4 regions of the Enterobacter cloacae complex sp. HYC074_NIDB genome follow, and region 3 is predicted to be linked to each of the others. Evidence: predicted binding sites of a transcription regulator. Region 3 holds the regulator's gene; each other region holds the start of a gene.
What was found. Region 3 encodes CRP, which controls carbon source genes, mostly activating them, when cyclic AMP is high. Its sites were predicted from a motif close to ATGTGANNNNNNTCACAT; they were not measured.
Positions count from the first base shown of each region.

Region 1 (2,204 bases), 2.4 Mb from region 3:
GACCTACGACATGGCGTACGGTACTCAGTATTTTAACGCGAATCTGTATGACTCCAGCGACTGGCCAACGGTAGCTGCCGCAGACAAATACAGCGTCGAGTTTGTGGTGAATAACTATCTGGCCGCCGGGCTGAAGCCGCAGCAGATGAATCTCGGAATTGGTTTCTATGGGCGCGTGCCGAAACGTGCCGTAGAGCCAGGGATCGACTGGAGCAAACCAGACGCGCAAAACAATCCGGTGACGCAGCCCTACTTCGGGCCGCAGGAACTGAGCCTGTTCAAATCGCTTGGCTATGATCTGACCAAAGATACCTATGTGAAATACAACGATATCGTCCGCAAGCTGCTGAACGATCCGCAAAAACGCTTTACCGAGCACTGGGACGAACAGGCGAAGGTGCCGTGGCTGTCGGTGAAATCCGCCGACGGGAAGGCGCTGTTTGCGATTTCCTATGAGAACCCGCGCTCCGTGGCGATCAAAGCGGATTACATCAAGGAGAAAGGACTTGCCGGCGCCATGTTCTGGGAGTATGGGGCTGACGACGAAAACCAGCTCGCGAAACAGCTGGCGGAGTCGCTTGGGATCCCGCATCAGTAGTAAGACAATCAAGCCCTCTCCCTTTGGGAGAGGGTTGGGTGAGGGCATAAACCCGCACCGTTATTGCATTTTCATCGTCGCAATCGGCTTCGGCGTGATGCCGAAGTCTTCTTTCAACTCGCGCTTGCTTTTCATCACCATCTGACCGTTAGTGTCGATGGTCATGTGCTGGGCGTCGGTATTGTGACGCGCCTGCCACAGCATCACCAGCTGCAAGCTGTTCTCTTTTTGCTCAGGTGTGAGCGCCACACCGTCCGGCCATTTTCCCAACTCAACGGCCGTCACCAGACGCTGATAAACCTCCGGGGTCATACCTGCAATCATGTCATCAATATTCATGATCTCTCCCTTTCAAAGGAATAATTTGCTGAATCGTTTTTTCAACCCTTGGTCTGGTCGCCGTTTTCATCATCGGTAAAGCTCATGGAAGCCGAATTTACGCAGAAACGCTCCCCCGTCGGCTGCGGGCCATCCGGGAAGACATGCCCGAGATGGGCGTCGCAGTTCCCGCAACGAATTTCGGTGCGCACCATGCCGTGCGAGGTGTCCGTCAGGTAGCGGATCGCATCATCGCTGACAGGCTCGTAAAAACTCGGCCAGCCGCAGCCAGAATCGTACTTCGTCTGGGAGTTAAACAGCGGTGCATCACACACCAGGCAGTGGTAGACGCCTTCCCGTTTATTGTGCAGCAAACGCCCGGAAAACGGCGGTTCTGTGCCGTGATTTTGCGTCACGTAAAACTGCATCTCTGTAAGGTTTTTTTTCAAATCGTCGGGGTTACGTTGGTTCGACATATGCTTACATCTCGCTGTTGAAACAGACATCTTTTAACCCAGATTCTAACAAAACATTAACACCCGCGCGTGCACTTTTGTTCTAAACTTATGTGTCGCGAAAAGGCGGTCAGGCAATTGTGATCAATTTCACATTTTAATCCTGCGAGGCCTTTAAAATTCCGGGCGCAGCCCCCATGTGGTTGCTAGCTCAAAGGGAAAGTGAGGCGAGTCAGTCGCACAAACGTTAGTCACAGGATTGATTTGTCGCAATAATTGACACGATTCCGCTTGACGCTGCGTAAGGTTTTTGTAATTTTACAGGCAACCTTTTATTCACTAACAAATAGCTGGTGGAATATATGACTATCAAAGTAGGTATCAACGGTTTTGGCCGTATCGGCCGTATTGTTTTCCGTGCTGCTCAGAAACGTTCTGACATCGAAATCGTTGGTATCAACGATCTCCTGGACGCTGAATACATGGCGTACATGCTGAAGTACGACTCAACTCACGGTCGTTTCGACGGCACCGTTGAAGTGAAAGACGGCCACCTGGTTGTTAACGGCAAAACCATCCGCGTTACTGCTGAGAAAGACCCAGCTAACCTGAAATGGAACGAAATCGGTGTTGACGTTGTAGCTGAAGCTACCGGTATCTTCCTGACCGACGAAACTGCACGTAAACACATCACTGCGGGTGCGAAGAAAGTTGTTCTGACTGGTCCTTCCAAAGACAACACCCCAATGTTCGTTCGCGGTGCAAACTTCGAAACTTACGCTGGCCAGGACATCGTTTCCAACGCATCCTGCACCACCAACTGCCTGGCACCG
Region 1 covers NZ_CP114214.1:1,975,291-1,977,494, reverse strand. The annotation lists gene chiD (chitinase ChiD) at 1-598, shown strand, start outside; gene O1724_RS09770 (YeaC family protein) at 659-937, opposite strand; gene msrB (peptide-methionine (R)-S-oxide reductase MsrB) at 979-1,392, opposite strand; gene gapA (glyceraldehyde-3-phosphate dehydrogenase) at 1,734-2,204, shown strand, end outside.
Region 1: msrB (peptide-methionine (R)-S-oxide reductase MsrB) is a predicted target of CRP. The motif match lies at 1,510-1,527, and genes of this name have one in related genera.

Region 2 (2,204 bases), 260 kb from region 3:
CTCGTGTACAGGCCGCTGTCGAGGAAGTTGGTCAGGGAAATGTGCTGCGCCTGCGGTACCTGACGCATAGCGCGTTCGGTCAGATCGCGGTGCGTGATCACCAGGTCAACGTCCGGCGGCAGGCTGTTAATCGCGCTGTTGGTGACGGAGATGTTGGTCAGACCCGCATCCTGCACTTTCTTACGCAGCACGCCCGCACCCATTGCGCTGGAGCCCATACCGGCATCACAGGCCACGATGATTTTACGAACGTGGCTCAGGTCGTTAGAGACATCGCCTGCCGCCAGCGGCGTTGCGCCTTTGGATTCGGCTTTCATGTCATGCATACGACGGGTTGCCGCTTCGATATCGTCGTCTTCTTTCACCTTGCTGGTTTTCAGCAGGATAGCGGAGGCCACGAAGGAGACCGCCATGGCCGCACAGATCGCCGCGATGTTCGCGAAGTAGGCGCCTTTCGGGGTCATCGCCAGCACCGCCAGGATAGAGCCTGGAGAAGCCGGAGAGACCAGACCGCCGCCCAGTACGCTCAGGGTGAACACGCCGGTCATACCGCCAAGGATAACGGCCAGGATCAGACGTGGGTTCATCAGTACATACGGGAAGTAAATTTCGTGAATACCGCCCAGGAAGTGAATGATCGCCGCGCCGCCAGCAGACTGTTTCGCGCTGCCGCGACCAAAGAACATGTATGCCAGCAGAACGCCCATACCCGGACCCGGGTTCGCTTCAATCAGGAAGAAGATGGACTTGCCGAGATCGTGTGACTGCTGAATCCCCAGCGGTGAGAAGATACCATGGTTGATGGCGTTGTTCAGGAACAGGATTTTCGCCGGTTCAACGAAGATTGACGCCAGCGGCAGCATGTCATGCGCCACCATGAAGTTAACGCCCGCAGCCAGCAGCTTGGAGAGCACTTCAACCGCCGGGCCAATGCCGAGGAACGCCAGAATCGCGAGGATCATCCCGATGATGCCCGCAGAGAAGTTGTTCACCAGCATTTCGAAGCCGGATTTGATCTTGCCATCAACCCAGACGTCAAATTTCTTGATCGCCCAGCCGCCCAGAGGACCGGCAATCATCGCACCGAGGAACATCGGCATATCCGCACCGACGATCACCCCCATGGTTGTGATGGCACCCACGACGCCACCACGGTCACCGCCCACCAGACGACCACCGGTATAACCGATGAGCAGCGGCAACAGGTACGTAATCATTGGGCCAACAAGTTTCGCCAGCGTTTCGTTAGGCAACCACCCTGTCGGAATAAATAATGCGGTGATAATACCCCACGCGATAAACGCGCCGATATTTGGCATCACCATGTTGCTGAGGAAACGACCAAAGCTTTGCACTTTGATCTTGAAATCGGATGACATAAAACACCCCTTCTTATGTTTACGCTTAGGCTTGTGGCCCGAGGTTTATCGTTAATGTGCGGCGGCAGAGGTAGCCGGGCCCTGTTCTGATGCTGTGAAATCTGGCACTGAATCGTTCAACTGTCCAGACAGCGAAATTTTGTGTGATCTGAATCACATGAATGTAGGGGGGGAGGACATTAATGAAGTGATCGCGATCACATAATGAGTGTGTAAAAAAAATACATCGTTCAGAATTACGCCAAAATGGGCGGGTTTTTGTGATTAATATCACAATGTTAAGTTGGCTGTTTGTTTTCAGATTGTGATTTGATTCACAAAATATTTTTATGCAGATTTCTCCCGTATCCCCTCACGACAGGAATGCGATACGCACACCTGCCTTTTTCCACGGCTTGATCCATACTGACCTCTTTGTGGGCATTAAGGATAAGCAATGAAACTCATCGGCAGTTATACAAGTCCTTTCGTGCGTAAGATTTCGATTCTCCTGCTGGAGAAAGGGATTGAATTTGAATTCGTAAATGAACAACCCTACAACGCAGAGAACGGCGTTGCGCAGTACAACCCGCTGGGGAAAGTCCCGGCGCTGGTAACGGACGAGGGCGACTACTGGTTTGATTCCCCGATCATTGCGGAGTACATCGAGCTGCTTGGCGTTGCGCCAGCCATGCTGCCGGCGGATCCAAAAGCAGCGCTGGCGATGAAGCAAATTGAAGCCCTGGCGGATGGCATTATGGATGCGGCATTAACGTCCGTACGCGAGCAGGCAAGGCCCGCCGCCCAGCAGTCAGAAAATGAGCTGCTGCGCCAGCGCGAAAAAAT
Region 2 covers NZ_CP114214.1:4,610,149-4,612,352, reverse strand. The annotation lists gene O1724_RS22370 (PTS mannitol transporter subunit IICBA) at 1-1,379, opposite strand, end outside; gene O1724_RS22365 (glutathione S-transferase) at 1,816-2,204, shown strand, end outside.
Region 2: O1724_RS22370 (PTS mannitol transporter subunit IICBA) is a predicted target of CRP. The motif match lies at 1,521-1,538, and genes of this name have one in related genera.

Region 3 (2,204 bases):
GATGGCAAGTCTGGTGATGTGGCTGGCAGGCTACAGGGCCGAAAGACAGTGCTTACACAGGCACTATCAGGCAAGCAGCGTCAGGCATAAACGGGTTCTGTCCTACCTGAGTCTGGCAGAAGAAGTGATCCGGCATGAGCCTGATAAAGTAAGGCGACTGAATATAGGTAACGAGATGAAAAAGCTGGGAAAAGAGTACAGTAATATGGTCATGGTGGCATGACCATATTACTGGGGATCCCTCAGCCCCGTGGGAGAGGGTTAGGGTGAGGGCATCAACACGCACGATGCCCCAATAATTAAGCCTCTATCACTTCATACGAATGGGTGATGTTTACCGCTTTCTCCAGCATTAACGCCACAGAGCAGTATTTCTCCGCAGACAGGTCAACCGCACGCGAGACCGCCGCATCCTTCAGTTCTTTGCCGGTGACGATAAAGTGCAGATTAATATGCGTGAACAGGCGTGGCGCCTCTTCGCGACGTTCTGACGTCAGCTTCACTTCACAATCGGTCACGCCATGACGGCCTTTTTGCAGGATCGACACCACGTCGATCGCGCTGCATCCGCCCGCCGCCATCAGCACCATCTCCATCGGGCTTGGCGCTTTATCGCCGGAGTTGCCATCCATCAAAACCTGATGCCCGGAAGCAGACTCGCCCAGGAACGTTAACCCTTCAACCCATTTCACACGCGCTTGCATATTCACTCACTCCAACGTTGCATTTTTTATGACAGATTACGTGTACGTTACATTTCTCGCAACGGAAGGCGACCTGCGTCATGCTGAAGCGAGACACCAGGAGACACGCGGCGAAAGCTATGCTAAAACACTCTGGATGCTACAGTAATACATTGACGTTACACATGTATGCAGAGGACATCAAACTTTACTGGCTGCGAAACGTTACGACAGCCGACTTCCCAGGTATGGGTAAGAATTCGATTGCAACCCCAGAGTCCGGATGCATCTTATGACTCTGGTGACAGCTTATAACAGAGGATAACAGCGCATGGTGCTTGGCAAACCGCAAACAGACCCGACTCTCGAATGGTTCTTGTCTCATTGCCACATTCATAAGTACCCATCAAAGAGCACGCTGATTCACCAGGGTGAAAAAGCGGAAACGTTGTATTACATCGTTAAAGGCTCGGTGGCCGTGCTGATCAAAGATGAAGAAGGGAAAGAGATGATCCTTTCTTATCTGAACCAGGGCGATTTTATCGGTGAACTGGGCCTGTTTGAAGAAGGCCAGGAACGTAGCGCCTGGGTTCGTGCAAAAACAGCATGTGAAGTGGCTGAAATTTCTTATAAGAAATTCCGTCAGCTGATTCAGGTCAACCCTGACATCCTGATGCGTCTCTCTTCCCAGATGGCACGCCGTCTGCAAGTGACCTCTGAGAAGGTAGGTAACCTCGCCTTCCTGGACGTAACCGGTCGTATCGCGCAGACGCTGCTGAACCTGGCGAAACAACCAGACGCCATGACTCACCCTGACGGTATGCAAATTAAAATTACCCGCCAGGAAATCGGTCAGATCGTCGGCTGCTCCCGTGAAACAGTGGGCCGTATCCTGAAGATGCTGGAAGATCAGAACCTGATCTCCGCCCACGGTAAAACCATCGTGGTTTACGGGACCCGTTAATTCCGGTCAAACGGCGTGCCGCCGCAGGGTGGCACGCCGTTTTTGTCTCTACTCCTCATGTGGCGCAGGCTGATCTATCACCCGGAAGTTAACTACGCACTGCGACAAACGCTGGTGTTGTGTCTTCCCGTGGCCGTGGGCCTGATCCTCGGACATCTTCAGCAAGGCCTGCTGTTTTCCCTCGTGCCCGCCTGCTGCAACATTGCCGGTCTGGATACGCCCCATAAACGCTTTTTTAAACGTCTGATTATTGGCGGCTGCCTGTTTGCCGGCTGTAGCCTTGCCGTACAGCTCTTACTGGCCCGCGACATTCCTCTGCCTCTGATCCTGACCGTGCTGGCGATGACGCTCGGCGTCACCGCCGAAATCAGCTCGCTACACGCCCGCCTGCTTCCCGCGTCGCTGATTGCCGCCATCTTCACCTTAAGCCTTGCAGGCAACATGCCGGTGTGGGAGCCATTGCTGATCTACGCCCTCGGCACGCTGTGGTACGGGCTGTTTAACTGGTTCTGGTTCTGGCTGTGGCGGGAACAGCCGCTGCGCGAATCCCTGAGCCT
Region 3 covers NZ_CP114214.1:4,354,663-4,356,866, forward strand. The annotation lists gene O1724_RS21260 (IS4 family transposase) at 1-223, shown strand, start outside; gene O1724_RS21265 (OsmC family protein) at 300-704, opposite strand; gene crp (cAMP-activated global transcriptional regulator CRP) at 1,015-1,647, shown strand; gene O1724_RS21275 (YccS/YhfK family putative transporter) at 1,705-2,204, shown strand, end outside.

Region 4 (2,204 bases), 1.4 Mb from region 3:
GGTCTGGAATGATGCGCAGTGCCAGCAAAATGGCGATTATCCCCAGCGGCACGTTAATAAAGAAGATCCAGCGCCAGTCGGCATAGCTGGTAATGAACCCACCCAGCGGCGGGCCGATGATCGGCGCGACCAGCGCAGGCCACGTCAGGGTGGCGATTGCCGTGATGAGCTGATGTTTTGGCGTGGTGCGTAGCACGGCCAGGCGACCCACGGGCACCATCAGCGCGCCACCCATGCCCTGAAGGACGCGCATCGCGACGAACTGATCGAGCGTGGTGGACAGGCCGCAAAATACCGAGGCCAGCGTGAAGATTGCCAGCGCGAGGGCAAACACTTTTCGCGCGCCGAAGCGGTCGGCGATCCAGCCGCTGGCGGGGATCAGCACGGCCAGGGTGATCAGGTAGGCGCTGATGCCGATATTCAGATCCACGGCCTGTACACCGAAGCTTTTTGCCATGTCCGGCAGCGCGGTGGCAATCACCGTCCCGTCCAGAAACTCCATAAAGAAAGCACCGGCCACCAGCAGCGCCGCAGGCGATAATCCACGGCTCTCTTTGCCGGATACGTTTTCACTCATTCTCTTCCTGCCCGCTCAAAAAATTTTATAAACATTTACTGGAATTTATAAGCCTGTAACGTGCGGATTTATCATGGCTTTTTTTAACAAACCAGCAGCACTGAGGGTTTAATAACCGTGATGCAGGTCACAAAATGGTTGATTTTTGTGATGGTGGTCATATTATAAGCGTATTGATAATAACACCTGCATAACACGTTACTGGAGCAACATAATGAAACTGCGCAAAATCCTGAAAAGCATGTGGGCAAACTACTGCACAACGTTTAAAGACGTCCCACCGGGTGCGATGTTCTGATAAAAATACCTGCTTCGGCAGGTTTTTTTATGTCTGCGGACGACGAGAGGGAGATGGAAGGGCGTCTGTTTTGCTACTATGGCGGCCTTTGAATAAGGAGAACCCCATGTCACAAAACCTGAGCGCCGATCAGGAACTGGTATCTGACGTCGTCGCCTGTCAGCTGGTTATCAAACAAATCCTTGATGTGATTGACGTTATCGCGCCGGTTGAGGTACGCGAAAAGATGTCGACCCAACTGAAAAATATCGATTTCACCAACCATCCTGCTGCGGCGGACCCGGTTACGCTCCGCGCGATCCAGAAAGCGATTGCGCTGATTGAACTCCGCTTCACACCGCAGGGTGAGTCACACTAAAATAAATCGATGTTTTAAAATTAGAAACCCTTTTCTGCTTTTACGTCGAAGGGCGACAAAGCCTGTCGCCCGCAGAAGGATCAGAAGAACGACTGCACCAGCAGATAGCTCACCACGCAGGCACAGCTGACGCCAATCAGCCCCGGCAGAATAAAGCTGTGGTTGATGATGAATTTACCGATGCGGGTGGTACCGGAGCGATCGAATCCGATACAGGCCAGATCGCTCGGATAGGTCGGCAGCACAAAGTAGCCGTAGGATGCCGGGAAGAAGGCCACCAGCATTTTCGGATCGATACCCAGCATCAACCCCATCGGGGCGACCGCGGTCAAGGCCGCAGCCTGGCTGTTGACCAGTTTTGATACCAGGAACAGCACGATGGCATACGTCCAGGGATGACTCTTCACCACCCCCTCCAGCGCCATTTTTAGCTCGTCGAGATGCGCCTGAAAAAAGGTATCGCTCATCCACGCCACGCCAAACACCGAGAAAATCGCGACCATCCCCGCCTTAAATACCGCCCCGTTTGAAATGGCCGACGCATTCACCTTGCAGGTCATCAGCATGATGGCCCCGGCGATCAGCATCATCATTTGAATGACAAGGTTCATCGACAGGGCCGTCATTTTGCCTTTGATCTCAAACGCCGGACGCAGCTCGGGCAGCGCACCCAGCAGGACCACTACGGCAATTCCGGCGAAGAAGATCCACGTGGACCAGTAGGCCTGTTTCGGGAAACGCTGATCCATCAACGTCTCCGTTCCTCCATAGATAAACTCCCGCTGTTTCGGATCTTTCAGCTTTTCCTGAAATTCAGTATCGTCTGCGAGGTTTTTCCCCCGGCGCAGGCTCCACAGTGCCGCAATGGCGACGCCAGACAGTGAGGCCGGTACGGAAACGGCGAGGATTTCGAGGATCCCCCACGCGTGACCGATGCCGTGCTGCGCACCCAGAATCGAGACCAGCGAAAC
Region 4 covers NZ_CP114214.1:2,910,808-2,913,011, reverse strand. The annotation lists gene O1724_RS14190 (MFS transporter) at 1-577, opposite strand, end outside; gene azuC (stress response protein AzuC) at 792-875, shown strand; gene O1724_RS14180 (DUF2766 family protein) at 982-1,233, shown strand; gene O1724_RS14175 (anaerobic C4-dicarboxylate transporter) at 1,314-2,204, opposite strand, start outside.
Region 4: azuC (stress response protein AzuC) is a predicted target of CRP. The motif match lies at 723-740, and genes of this name have one in related genera.